DNA from 3 places in the Cytobacillus sp. FSL R7-0696 genome. Region 2 is predicted to be linked to each of the others. Evidence: riboswitches for the same ligand, from Rfam matches in the RefSeq annotation. Region 2 holds a riboswitch; each other region holds the start of a gene.
The links. Region 2 has a riboswitch for thiamine pyrophosphate ahead of MKX29_RS06805 (3-oxoacyl-ACP reductase). Riboswitches for the same ligand answer to the same signal wherever they lie in the genome.

Region 1 (4,756 bases), 2.5 Mb from region 2:
ATCTGCACAATGACATACGGTGCTTTGACTCTGTCAAAAAAAGTAGATAGATAGGTTGTTAATGGTGCTCCGATAATGGCACCAAATAAGCCGTACATAATTACTTCACTTGCACTTGATCGTGATAAACCGTAAATGTCCATACCATAGGGAACTGCCCAAGAGCCAATAAAGCCGATATATGTGCCCACTACACCAAAGTGACAAAGGAATGTCGCCCAAGCTTGGCGATTGACAAGTAATCTTCTTATGATGACTAATAACGGTTCATTTGTTTCTTTTTGATTTTTTTCTTCTTCCATTTGAAATTTCTTCTTAGGATATTTTATTAAAACAACATAAAGCCCCATACCAAGGGTGAATATTACAATGCCAACAATTAAAAATGGAAGTCGCCACCCTAATAGAGAAATGGTCGAACTAAAAGGAACTGTTGCTAATAAGAATCCTAAACTTCCGGTCATTCCGGCAAATCCCACTAGCATCGAAAACTCCTGCTGCTTGAACCAAATGCTCAATACAAGAACTAAATTGACCCATATAGTAGCATCGCCAATTCCACATAATAACCTAGCAAAGATGAGCATATAACTATTATCTACCGAACTATACAGGATGGTACCTAGCCCGTTTAGCAGTGTTCCAGCGACTAGAAATACATTGGGACCAAATCTATCAGAGAATAATCCGATGGGAATTTGCAATCCAGCATAAGCAAAAAATTGAATACTCGTTATCAGCCCAATCGTTGCTGCAGTTAAATGAAATTCTTCCATTAATTGATCAGTAATTAAACCAGGTGCTGTTCTTTGACTAACCATAAATAAATAGGCTAAAAGTAAAACACCAAATACAACCCATCTGTACTTACTTTGTTGTTTATTCATTTTTAAAACGCCTTCCTCAATTTAACATTCGTCTCTCATTATACGCTTATTGTCATTATATATATATAGGAAGTTTATATGTCTATGAGGGTGGAGAAGTAGAAGTCATTTCTATTGACTAGATGAGTAGTTTTTGAAGTCCGAACTTCTTTTTAGGAAAATCCGATACGGCAAATTGTCTTTATTCCATAAACAAACCTGATACTACAACGATTATAAAGGGTATGATGTTAACAGAATTGAGTTAGTATGAACTAACCTTATTCTGTTAACACTATTCCTGCTTTCATTTATGAAGTTTTATGCATATGTTTTATCACTTAGCCACTTTTCTTGGGTATAAGCCATTTCCCAAAAAGCTAATTCATATTGACAGCTAATGGTAAATGCCATTTTCATTTTTTCTTTTTCTGTTTCAGATGCCATTTCAGCAAGCCGATCAAGATGATGAATTTGTTCCAGTACAAGTTTAACAAACCATTCTCCACCGTATGTATCAATCCAGGTACGATAGATTTCTTCTTTTGGTTTTGCCCCTTTAAAGCTCTGCCCAATATCATAATAAATCCAATAACACGGAAGCAAACTAGCGATGACCTCGCCAACTGTGCCTGTCTCTGCTACACGATATAAATGGGATGTATATGCATAGGCAGTAGGAGCGGGTTTAAACTGGTTTAACTCTTCTTCAGAAACTTTTAATACCTCCATAAATTTGTTATGTAACCCTAGTTCAGCTTCATAGGTACCTTGCGCATGCGAGGCCATTCTTGAGGTCATATATAAATTCTCTGCTTTAGAAGCAGCGATTGCTTGCACACGAGCAAAATGTGATAAATAGTAAGAATCTTGTAACACATAAAAGCGGAAACACTCAATTGGTAAATCTCCCTTAGCAATTCCTTTAACGAAAGGGTGTTCAAAATTCGCTTCCCATATATCATGTACTTCTTTCCTTAACGATTGTGTAAACGTTTCTTTTGTTGTCATCATTTCTACCTCTTCTCTTTTTTTTATCGAGCATAAAAAATCCAGAAAAGCGAAAAACCACTTCCTATAAGAAAGTGGTTACTGTATACATTATTCATTTAGTTATAGTTATAATGTTAACTAAATTTATATACGCCACTTCCCTACGCTGGTATCAACCAGATCAGGTTCTAAGAGTCTTAAAGTTATTACACTTTAATCTCAGCCTTTTAAAGGCACCCCTAGTGGATTTATTCAATTATGCTTTCAAAGTTATGTTATCATCTTATCAATAAATGTCAACCTAAATGGAAACTGCAAGTTTAGTAAATAAGCAATGTCGAGCTTCTCTTTCAGTAACCATTATGAAACAAGTTGGATGAATGCTTCAACTGACGTAATACCGCGGCTTAAATTGGCATTGACTCAAGGATGGATAACACCAAATATTCTCCAAGCATTTAAACTCTCTGCCGTTAGACCAGACCCTTCCCCCTTTTCGTTCGGTGAAGTTTTTCTTTATAATGAAAGCTTTCGACTTTTTATCAGCGTAAAATATGTTTATACTAGAATTATGATTTTGGATAAAGAATGGGTGAATACTACTTGGAAACACATATTTTTTCAAAGGGAGAAGAAATCGCCAACGCGATCGTACACGGAATTGGTGCGCTATTAAGTATTGCGGCTCTGGTCATTTTAACTGTTTTCTCATCCTTATATGGAACAGCTTGGCATATTGTCAGCTTTGTTCTTTTTGGTACAACGATGGTTATTTTATATTTCTCATCAACTTTGCTACATAGTTTACCTGCTGGAAAAGCAAAGGATGTATTTGAGATTCTCGATCATTCTTCCATTTACTTTTTTATTGCTGGAACGTTCACACCGTTTCTATTTATAACAGTTAAAGGACCCTTAGGATGGACTTTATTTGGTCTTGTTTGGGGGCTAGCGATTGCTGGTACGGTTTTCAAATGTTTTTTTGTTAAAAAGTTTTTAGTCTTCTCGACATTACTATATGTTTTGATGGGCTGGCTAATTATATTTGCCTGGGAGCCCTTGGTTACACACTTACCCAAACAAGGAATGATTTTCCTCATTATCGGTGGCGTACTATACACTGCTGGTTCAATATTTTATGTATGGAGAGGATTTAAGTACCATCACGCATTGTGGCATGTTTTTATTCTCGCTGGTTCGATTATGCATTTTTTTGCTGTTCTCTCGCTTCTACCATGATCAAAATTTACTTCTTTATAAATGATCTGCAGATGGCTACTCTCACCGCCTGCAGATTTATTAATATCCGTTTGTTGAGTTTTTATGACAATACGTGTTTAATCTAAAAAAACTACTACTTATAATAACTTCATTACTTCATAGCGAAAACTCACTTTTTTATACCCTTGTTTGCGATACATATCCTTTGGCGTGTCATTGCTGTCGGCTACAAGTATAACCCTATGATTGCTAAATCGTTTCATTACTTCATATTGCAAACTTGCAGCAATCCCCTTTAATCGGTGAGCTGGTAACACACCTACATTATCAATTTCAGCTGTACACGTACACTTATTAAAAAATACTTGTAATGAACCTGCTGGCACACCATGATCATATGCGAGTAACTGTAACGTATCTTTTGCATTATAATGATAGGAATGCATGCTTCTATTAAGATTCACATATTCCTCACCATAATCTTGATCAAAGTTTCTCTGCAATAGTAGATATTCTCGTAAATTATCATTTGTCACTTCCTCAACCACGATTTCGTTCTTTCTATCTTTATAGATAAATTGAAGAGGTTTAATTTCATATAACTCCTGACACCCGATCGTATAAAATTGTTGATAAAGGTATAATAAAACATCCTCTTGAATCATTTCGTCTGCTGGTAAATAAAACTTCAAATGTTCTTGTTTATGCTCTTTCTGATAGTCTTCTAAATACCTCTGTGCCAGTTGAAATACTTGCAAACTAGGATTTATTTTAAATTGAATAAAGTTTGCATCATATTTAAAATAGAACTGTTTTGTGCCATAGTGTTCAAAGTTGGCTTTCTCTGCTATTAAATTACCATCATCGTGTATATCTCTGAAACTAACCATTAATAAACCCACCCTCTTACTAAATTTTTGGGTAATAGTAAGACAAAATATTAAAAGAATAACTGATTTGAACTCCAAAATAACATGTCTATATTAACAATTATAGCTTCTTTTATACTTATCCTAATAAGATTTTTATGCAAAAGACAAAATGACTCTCACTCAGAAAGCGAGAGTCATTCTACTTTAATCATTTAGCATTAATAAAATATTAGAGAAACATTCCCACCCCTGGACCAAACGGAATACCAAGTAAACCAAATAATACAAGCAAGATGACCCATGTAAAAAGGAAGGCGATTGAGTATGGTAACATCATTGAAATTAATGTCCCTAAGCCTGCCTTTTTATCATATTCTTTCATATAGGCAAGAATAATTAATATATACGGATTCAAAGGAGTTATGACATTAGTAGAAGAATCAGCAATTCTATAGGCTACTTGTACAAAAGCCGGGTTAAAACCTAATAACATAAACATTGGGACAAAGATTGGTGCTTGCAGCGCCCATTGTGCAGAGCCACTAAATATTAATAAATTTAATCCCGCTGTAAAAAATACAAATAGAATAATAACAAACCAACCAGTCAAATTTAATGAGGTAAGTAAATCCGCTCCTCTTACTGCAATTAAAGTCCCTAAATTACTCCAGTTAAAATAAGCAATAAATTGAGAAGCTGCGAAAATCAACACAATATAACCGGACATATCTTTCATTGCTGAACCCATAAACTTTGGTATGTCAGTAGATTTTTGAATCTTCTTAACAGTTACCCCATATGCGG
Region 2 (4,756 bases):
TGAAATCATTGTTTGTGATGACGGCTCAACCGATCAAACATTAGCGATGTTAAAAGAATATCAACAACAGTACCCTCAACTAAAAATCTTAGAAAATGGGGAAAATCGTGGCGCTAGCTATTCGTATAATCGTTGTATCGAAGCTGCAACTGGAGATTATATTGCCATCATTGATAGCGATGATATTTATTTACCAACCATTCGCGAAGTACTCGCTAAAATAGATGGTGAGTACGACATTTATTATTACAGCATGGTGACAAAGGATGGCCAGCTCTTTCAAGCAACGGAAGAAAATTATCGTGAGTGGTGTGGGCAATTTAGGATCATTAAGAGAAGCTGTGTGGGAGAGGCCAGATTTTCTGAAAGAACGGATATGGCGGGGGACTGTGATTTTCATCAAGCTCTCTTAGACCAAAACCCTTCAGTACACATAACAGGGATTATCGCTTACTGGTATAACTATCCACGAATAAACTCCGAATATTATTTATACTATTTTGGATTAAAGTAAACCCACTGTGGTAAATGACAGAAAGGTGCGTTCCATACTTATGTTTAAAAATAAAACGCTATTAATTACAGGTGGAACCGGCTCGTTTGGTCATGTGGTGTTAGAACGTTTTTTGCATAGTGAAATAAAAGAAATACGTATCTTTTCTCGTGATGAAAAAAAACAAGACGACATGCAAAAACAGTACGCAGATGGAAGAATCTCTTATATCCTCGGCGATGTTCGGGATATGAGTACTTTATTACCAGCTGTGGACGGGGTTGATTACATTTTTCATGCAGCAGCCTTAAAACAAGTACCCTCATGTGAGTCACATCCACTAGAAGCAGTGAAAACGAATATTCTTGGCACCGATCATGTATTAAGTGCAGGCATACAAGCAGGAGTAAAGAAAATTGTCTGCCTATCAACGGACAAAGCAGCCTACCCAATTAATGCAATGGGTATGTCTAAAGCTTTAATGGAAAAGACATTTATCGCTAAATCGAGACAAGCTAACGCTCGTGGTACCATTATATGTGGCACAAGATACGGAAATGTCATGGCATCAAGGGGGTCCATCATTCCGCTTCTCATAGAACAAGTAAAGGAAGGAAAGCCGCTAACTGTTACGCATCCTTTAATGACCCGTTTTATGATGAGTTTAGATGAGGCTGTCGAACTCGTATTGTACGCTTTTGAGAATGCTTGTAATGGGGATATTATGGTACAAAAATCGCCTGCTGCCTATATTACAGATTTAGCACAAGCGATTAAAGAACTTTTTCACGTTAACTTTCCTTTAGAATTAATTGGCACACGGCCGGGAGAAAAGCTCTATGAAGTTTTACTAACAAAAGAAGAAGCAGCGAAAGCCATTGATCTTGAAGGCTTCTATCGCATTCCTCGAGATACCAGAATAGAAACTGATACAAACTCTGTAGAAGAATATCACTCCAATAATACGTATCGTCTCTCTGTAGCTGAACTAAAAGAAAAACTACAATCATTATCCTATGTTCAGAAAGAGCTAAAAAAATGGAAAAGGTTAAATTAATATATTTGACCGCTCCCTATTTTTCGTGAGTTGAGCGCCTTCATTGACTATGTTAATAAATCGCCAACTCACTAACTATTCTTATATATACTGAGTTTATAGGGATATCCTACCAACCCTCTAAAGGGAGGTTGTTGTTTAATGTAGTTTCTGATAAATTAGGATTCAACATGACTAGCATAATGAGGAGTTACATACATGGAAATACAAAAAAGTAGTACGATGATACAATCCTTGCAAATAGGCATTTCTATCATCGAACTAATCTATCAAAAAGATACCCCAATGAAATTCTCAACCATTCAAGAAGAAACCGGTATTACCAAAAGTAATTTATATAAATATCTAAATACACTTACACAATTGAACATGCTCTATCGTGAAAAAGGGACAAACCTGTATTATCTTGGCAGCAAATTGATTCAATATGGTACAGCCGCCTTTGGTAGTCGTGATATTGCCGATGCAATCACTCCTTATATGCAGGAACTTTCTTCGCTTACTTCCTGCACCGTTTCGTTTTCATTATGGACAAACAACGGACCAATTACGACAAAGATTTGTCATTCGAATGAACCACTTCATATTGGTACACAACTAGGCGGAAGCTTGCCACCAACATCTGCCGCGGGGAAGATTTTCTTAAGTTTCTTAAACCCAGTACTGACAAAAGATTGGCTTGGAAACGGGGATGCGATCGATAACGCAGAATGGCAAATGATTCAACAATCGAAAATCTCCTTCGCTACCGAACCTTTAATTCCATCAATTTCTTCTGCTTCCGTCCCTTTGCTAGACTACCAAAATCAATTACTCGGTGCAGTGACAGTTGTTGGATTTAACGAAAAGATGCCTAAGGAAGCAAAGGATTCGATGAGCAAGCAACTGCTGAAGTTTCACTTACAAGCATCGTCTATGTTTGGCTATCGATATAAACAAGGGAAAAAATTGAACAATACTGATTGAGCGTTCAATCAACCGTTTTAACATCTAGAAGAATAAAATACTAGCGAGAAAATTAAGTTAAATTTTTAAAAACATTCTTTTCTGCGAATAAATTGGAATTTAGCTTCGACTTAGTCTCACATTTGCTGATATAAGCTCTTTACTGATTTATCGACCTACAAAATAAATCCATTCATTGAAAAAGGCCGCCATAAACAAAGATGACGACCTTTTTTATCTTAGTTCATCGTCAATCCATGATCAACGACTAGATTTTGTCCCGTAATCGCTTTAGCGCCTGGAGAGGCTAAGAAAACAACGGCTTCTGCTACGTCTTCTGGTTTTGTCACACGGCGGATAGCAGAGTTATCAGCCACAATCGCAAATACCTCAGGGGTAGTGACAGCACTTGCATCCGTTGTTTCTAATAATCCACCGGAAACCATATTCACATTAATATCATACTGTCCGATCTCTTTGGCCATATTGCGTGTAAAGCCAATTAATGCCGCTTTGGCTGTTGTATATTCATGGTAGGCAACGACTGGGTTCTGGTAAAGATTCGTGCCAATACCAATCACACGGGCTTGCTGTGAATCCTTTAGAGCCGGAAGAGCAGATTGAACAACATTTAAGCTTGCTTTTATCGCGCCTTCAAACTGGGTTTGGTAGCTAGCCCAAGATAATTCCTCTACTTTCGCCTGTGCCACAGGATCAAATTTAAATTGAACTAATGCATTATTGACAACGATATCCAAGCGGCCAAAATGAGCAATTGTGTCTGCTACCATTGCTTTTACTGCTTGTTGATCTCTGACATCAGCTTGGATAGCCAATGCACGATCTTGCCCGATTTGTTCAACTACTGCATCGGCTTTTTCTTTATTATTATAATAATTAACGACTACCTTGTAGCCCTCCTTACCGAACTTCTGAGCAATTGTAGCTCCTAATCCACGACTTGCTCCTGTTACTAACACGACTTCTTCTCTCACGCTATTCCCTCTTTTCAATAGATGTAATTAAAAATGTTCAGGAAAACAAAACAAAAGGCTCCCCGAAAATGGAGAGCCTACCATACGTATGCATATAGTTGGAAGATGCTCCCTACGATCGTCTTAACGAACAGGTTCTAAGGGTCAGGTTTTAACCTTCTCAACTCATTTTCTGAGTCCCCCTGCAACAATTTTTAATTATTTTTAGTTTAGCATACAAATAGTTTCCTAGCTATGAATCGAAGTTCAGTTCTTAATTGACCATTTCCTTTATGTTTCTCACCATTGTTTTAAACGGGGATTCTTATCTAAAATCGATTCATATTGTTTCTCATTACCGTATAGGCTATTCGGGTCAAGCAGCTTATATCTCTCATACTTTTCTAATCGATCTTTTTCTTTTGCCCAGCCTAAATGCTTGACTCGTATTGTGGATAAACTGTGGGTAAGTTGGAAGATGTTTTCTGGAAATCTCCCACAATGTTGAGGTGTTTCTTTCCAGACAGGCTGAAAGGTTGATTCAACTCTTGCTAGAAATGGACGGTATAAGAAATGTGCTTGCCAGTATTCATCTTCACGATAATGGTCTTCATCCCACATATCATACAGTCTAAAACAGTACAGGTCGATAGTATCCTGTTTAACAAAGTCATCAATATAATCAATAAAACTCTCCTCAAACCATTCATCTGCATCAAGATTTAATACCCAACCTAAAAAACCATTCGTTGCTTCTAACCACTGTTGTTTTCTTAGTTCCACTTCATTGGCAAACTGGGAGCTTGCATTCTTGACCAATTTAATTGGCATACCTTTTAGTTCTTGCAAGAAAATCGATATAGTCTGATCAGTACTAGCATCATCTATAATCACAGCTTCATCGATAAATGGCTTTACTTTCTTTAACATCGTTTGTAAATAACGACCTTCTTCATTCTTCACAATCATCGATAAGCGAATTTGATGGCTTTCTGCTTTTTCTGGATAAATAGGTAGTTCGCTATACGCATACTGACATTTTTCTTTAAATGCGGGTATGCCTGTAAGGTCAGAAGAACGATAAATATGATAAGCTGGCAGATGTGTGTCTACATGTAGATCCAGTCCTAATGCCACAGCTCTCACACAAAAATGTCGATCTTCTCCCCAAAAACTGAGATTTTTAATTTTACTAAAATGAACACCTGCTAACAAAGCCTTCCTGCTAATTAGCGTGCACGCACCTAATCCTCCTACTTCATAAACACCTGGAGTTTGTAACTGTTG
Region 3 (4,756 bases), 2.7 Mb from region 2:
GACACTAAATGGTATTCACCAACAAACAAGGAAATTAAAAATCCCCATCTACAAATCCAAAGAAATGAAACCCTCCTACACCAATTCCTTACTAAGCACGAATTAAACATTGCATTTGATTATCTACTTGTTTTTGTTCATCCCGAGTTTATGTTATATGACCGTACAAAGAAACAAAATGTTATTCTTCCACCGCAAATTCCACGATTATTAAGAGAACTAAATCAAATAGACATTCAACACTCTCCATTTCATACAAAAATTGTTCACACTTTTTTGAGTCATCATAAAGAAGAAAAGAATTATGCTAGAAAAATCGATTATTGTACGGAGGATTTGGTAAAAGGAGTGGTTTGTCGAGAGTGCAGTGGGCAGATGAGGCGAGCGAGTTTGCGCAAATTTCATTGCTCAAAATGTAGGAGGAATATTTCATCTTATGATGCATTAAGTGAAGCAATCAATGACTTTATTATTCTTTTTCCATCAGAAAAAGTAACAAAGACGGCGATTTATGATTGGTGTGGAGGAGCAATCAGTAGTTCCGCAATACAACGATTCTTACAAGAGAAATATACACTTAATGGTGGTGGAAATTATTTTTATTATCATTAATGGGTTTTAAAAAAGAAGAAATAGTTGAATTATTTAGTAATGAAGTGAAGTAACAGTACCGTATAGATTGATCGGTATTCTGATGGGTTCAATCTACTAGTAAGCAGTTATAAGTTGAACAAAGGACTTTGTGCACAAAAAAATTTATATGACATCGCAAAAAAGGGGATAGTAAGTCACTCAATAGGAGAATCAGAGAAGAGCGCCTCGCAAAAGGGTTTAGCAAGTCACTCGGAAGGACAAACAGAGATGAGCGCCCCGCAAAAGGGATTAGTAAGTCACTCAGAAAGAAAACCAGAAATGAGCGCCTCGCAAAAGGGTTTAGCAAGTCACTCAGAAAGAAAACCAGAAATGAGCGCCCCGCAAAAGGGTTTAGCAAGTCACTCAAAAGGAGAATCAGAGATGAGCGCCCCGCAAAAGGGTTTAGCGAGTCACTCAGGAAAGAAACCAGAGATGAGCGCCCCGCAAAAGGGATTAGTAAGTCACTCGGAAGGAGAAACAGAGATGAGCGCCTCGCAAAAGGGTTTAGCAAGTCCCTCAGAAAGGAAACTAAAGATGAGCGCCTCGCAAAAGGGTTTAGCAGATCCCTCAGAAAGAAAACCAGAGATGAGCGCCCCGCAAAAGGGTTTAGCAAGTCCCTCAGAAAGGAAACTAAAGATGAGCGCTCCGCAAAAGGGGTTAGTAAGTCCCTCGGAAAGAAAACCAGAGATGAGCGCCCCGCAAAAAGGGTTAGCAAGTCCCTCAGAAAGGAAACTAAAGATGAGCGCTCCGCAAAAGGGATTAGCAAGTCCCTCAGAAGGGAAACTAAAGATGAGCGCTCCGCAAAAGGGTTTAGCAAGTCCCTCAGAAGGTAAACCAGAGATGAGCGCCCCGCAAAAGGGATTAGCAAATCACTCGTAAAGAAAATCAGAGATGAGCGCCCCGCAAAAGGGTTTAGTAAGTCCCTCGGAAAGAAAACCAGAGATAAACGCCCCGCAAAAAGGAGTTATTTAGCAATTTATTAAGAACCAAACACAAATGAAAGCCGAGCAAGGGAGTGCCCGGCTTTCATAAATTCGTTTAGGATAATGCGAAATACTTAGATAGTAGAAGAAACATCCTAATGAACCATAACCATAATCATCACTAGCTTTATCTTATCCCACTAATAATCAATTCAGCAGCTTCTTCAGCTGTTTTCCCGTCAACATTGATTTTTAGATGATATGGTTGATAATGAGCTTGTCTTTCTTTGTATAGATGATACATTTCATCAGTAGAAAGACCATTTAATTTCGGTCTTGTATCTTTAATCAATGGGTATCGGTCAAGCCACTTTTCCCATGAGAGCTCGATAAGGACAACGGTACTGTTTTGTAAACATATTTCGCGGTTCTTACTGTTTAAAAAGGCACCGCCGCCTAATGAAAGAATCTGTTTTTCTTCGGCAGATAGTTGTTCAATCAACTCGCTTTCAGCTTTTCGAAAAACTTCTTCACCATGATCAAGGAAAATTTTTGAAGTTGACATCTTGAACTGTTGTTCAATACGTTCATCCGTGTCGATTAAACCCCACTGTAATTTCTTTGCTAATTCCGTTCCTATGGATGTCTTTCCGACCCCCATAAACCCAATAAGTACAATACTCTTATCTTCCATAGACTGTCCTCCCGAATGTTATATAAATATCATATCATAACGTTTTATGTCGCAACATCGTTTCTATCCCATGTTTTTTATTTTCATTTCTATCATTTCATGTTATATTGACATCATATATTATAAGTTTTCACTGGGGGTGCCTTCACATAGAGGCTGAGATTGAATGCCGTTCAAAACCCTTTGAACCTGATCTGGTTTGTACCAGTGGAGGGAAGTGTGTCGATGTAGTCGTCCTCGCTTCCTTTTGGAAGTAGAGGATTTTTTTTATATATGAATAAATGCTAGGGGTGCCAAATACTTGGCTGAGATGAACCCTTTGAACCTGATCTAGTTAATACTAGCGTAGGGAAGCGAGTGACGTCATACATATCATGATGACCAAAGCCGCTTATACAAACTAGCGGCTTTTTTATTTTTATCGAAAGGAGGAAAGGTCTATGAATAAAATCCAAAAAATGACGATGACGGCAACGATTGCAGCCATCACTACTGTGTCGAGTAGTCTCATTTTTATTCCGATTGGAATAGCGAAAATTTTTCCGATTCAGCACTTGGCGAATGTATTATCTGCTGTACTTCTTGGACCATGGTATGCCGTTAGTCAAGCGTTTCTTTCATCTACATTGAGAAATATGATGGGGACAGGAAGTGTTTTTGCCTACCCCGGGAGTATGATTGGCGCATTACTTGCAGGGTTCCTTTATCAAAAAACGAAAAAAATTGGCTTCTCAGCACTAGGTGAAGTCGTTGGAACAGGAATGATAGGGGCAGTAGCGACTTATCCGATTAGTACATTACTTTTAGGACAAGAAGCCACCCTTTTCGGATTTCTACCAGCATTTATGGTGAGCTCGTTTACTGGAGCAATTTTAGGATATGGTTTATTAAGAGTATTAATAAAGAATAAAGCTATTGGAGGTTACATCAATGAAAACAGCATTAACGATCGCAGGTTCTGATTCAGGAGGAGGAGCTGGGATTCAAGCAGATCTTAAAACTTTTTCCGCCAATGGTGTGTTCGGCATGTCTGTCATTACGGCGATTACCGCTCAAAATACAGTAGAGGTACGATCGGTACAGGATATTGAAATCAATATTATAAAAGACCAAATAGAAGCTGTGTTTGATGATATCCAAGTTGATGCTGTCAAAATCGGGATGTTGTCATCTAGTGAGACTGTAAAAATCGTCGCAGACCGTTTAAATCATTATAGTCCAAAAGTGATTGTGTTAGATCCTGTTATGGTTTCGAAAGGTGGACATCATCTTTTAAAGGAACAAGCTATTGAGGCATTAAAAGCGAAGATGTTACCACTTGCGACTGTAATTACGCCAAACATTCCTGAGGCTGAAGTACTTTCGGGTATGACGATTCGCACGGTTGAAGACATGGAGCAAGCTTGTAAAAAGTTATATGAATTAGGGCCAAAAGCCGTCTTATTAAAAGGTGGACATTTAGAAGGAGAACCGAATGACTTATTATGGGATGGTCAAAGTTTCAACTGGTTTAATGGTAGAAGAGTAGAGACAAAAAACACCCATGGTACAGGTTGCACTCTCTCATCTGCCATTGCTGCCGGGTTAGCAAAAGGGGAAGAACTTATTGAGGCCATACAGTCTGCGAAAAATTATATTTCCATAGCGATTGAGCATAGCCTAGCACTCGGTCATGGGCATGGTCCGACAAATCATTTTTATGAGTTATACAACAAAGCAAAGATGGAGGAAAGATAATGGCGATTTCAAGTGAAGCAGTTGAGAGAGTCTTTCAGCAGTTACAAGAACAAACCCCACTCATTCATCATTTAACAAATACAGTAACTATTAATGATTGTGCCAATGTGACCCTAGCAATGGGCGGTTCACCTGTTATGGCCACCCAACTCTTAGAAGTAGAAGAAATGGCTATGATGGCAGATGGGCTCGTAATTAATTTTGGTACTATTAATGATGCAATGTTTGCGGCGATGATTAAAGCTGGACAAACAGCCAATCAAAAAGGGATTCCAGTAATATTTGATCCAGTGGGTGTTGGTGCAACCACTTATCGCACAAATAAGGCAAAGGAGTTAATTAGCACAATAAAAGTGTCCATTATTCGTAGCAATGCTTCTGAAATTTCAGCTCTTATTGGTAAGAATACAAAAACGCGTGGTGTTGATGCAGGGGCAATTGAAATGGCACCTGAAGCACTTGCAAAGGAGGCAGCCGAAGTTCTAAACTGTCTCATTGTTATTAGTGGGAAAGAAGACGTCATTACAGATGGTAGGCAATTCGTTGTGATTGATAATGGAGATTCCCTTTTGACGAAGGTAACTGGAACTGGCTGCATGACAGCTTCATTAGTAGCAACTGCTGCTGCTGTTTCAGAAAATTGGTTTGACGGGGCTGTTATTGGTATGGCTACTATGAGTCTAGCAGGGGAAATCGCAGCAAAGAGCTTACATGCCGGTGAAGGGTTAGGTTCATTTCGAGTGAAGCTAATGGATACGATTAGTACAAT

Region 1: linked by a shared signal. The riboswitch ahead of tenA (thiaminase II) and the one ahead of MKX29_RS06805 (3-oxoacyl-ACP reductase) in region 2 are both predicted to bind thiamine pyrophosphate.
Region 3: linked by a shared signal. The riboswitch ahead of thiW (energy coupling factor transporter S component ThiW) and the one ahead of MKX29_RS06805 (3-oxoacyl-ACP reductase) in region 2 are both predicted to bind thiamine pyrophosphate.

The regions. Positions count from the first base shown of each region.
Region 1 is NZ_JBBOWA010000001.1:3,788,505-3,793,260, reverse strand. Features, by position in the region: gene MKX29_RS19500 (MFS transporter) at 1-887, opposite strand, end outside; gene tenA (thiaminase II) at 1,188-1,877, opposite strand; TPP riboswitch at 2,001-2,110, opposite strand; gene trhA (PAQR family membrane homeostasis protein TrhA) at 2,463-3,098, shown strand; gene MKX29_RS19485 (GNAT family N-acetyltransferase) at 3,218-3,970, opposite strand; gene MKX29_RS19480 (AbgT family transporter) at 4,182-4,756, opposite strand, start outside.
Region 2 is NZ_JBBOWA010000001.1:1,294,793-1,299,548, forward strand. Features, by position in the region: gene MKX29_RS06790 (glycosyltransferase family 2 protein) at 1-514, shown strand, start outside; gene MKX29_RS06795 (polysaccharide biosynthesis protein) at 555-1,550, shown strand; gene MKX29_RS06800 (IclR family transcriptional regulator) at 1,749-2,516, shown strand; gene MKX29_RS06805 (3-oxoacyl-ACP reductase) at 2,735-3,490, opposite strand; TPP riboswitch at 3,583-3,684, opposite strand; gene MKX29_RS06810 (glycosyltransferase family 2 protein) at 3,770-4,756, opposite strand, start outside.
Region 3 is NZ_JBBOWA010000001.1:3,991,995-3,996,750, forward strand. Features, by position in the region: gene MKX29_RS20420 (nuclease-related domain-containing protein) at 1-612, shown strand, start outside; gene MKX29_RS20425 (hypothetical protein) at 727-1,512, shown strand; gene MKX29_RS20430 (shikimate kinase) at 1,744-2,250, opposite strand; TPP riboswitch at 2,376-2,483, shown strand; TPP riboswitch at 2,527-2,619, shown strand; gene thiW (energy coupling factor transporter S component ThiW) at 2,691-3,212, shown strand; gene thiD (bifunctional hydroxymethylpyrimidine kinase/phosphomethylpyrimidine kinase) at 3,181-3,987, shown strand; gene thiM (hydroxyethylthiazole kinase) at 3,987-4,756, shown strand, end outside.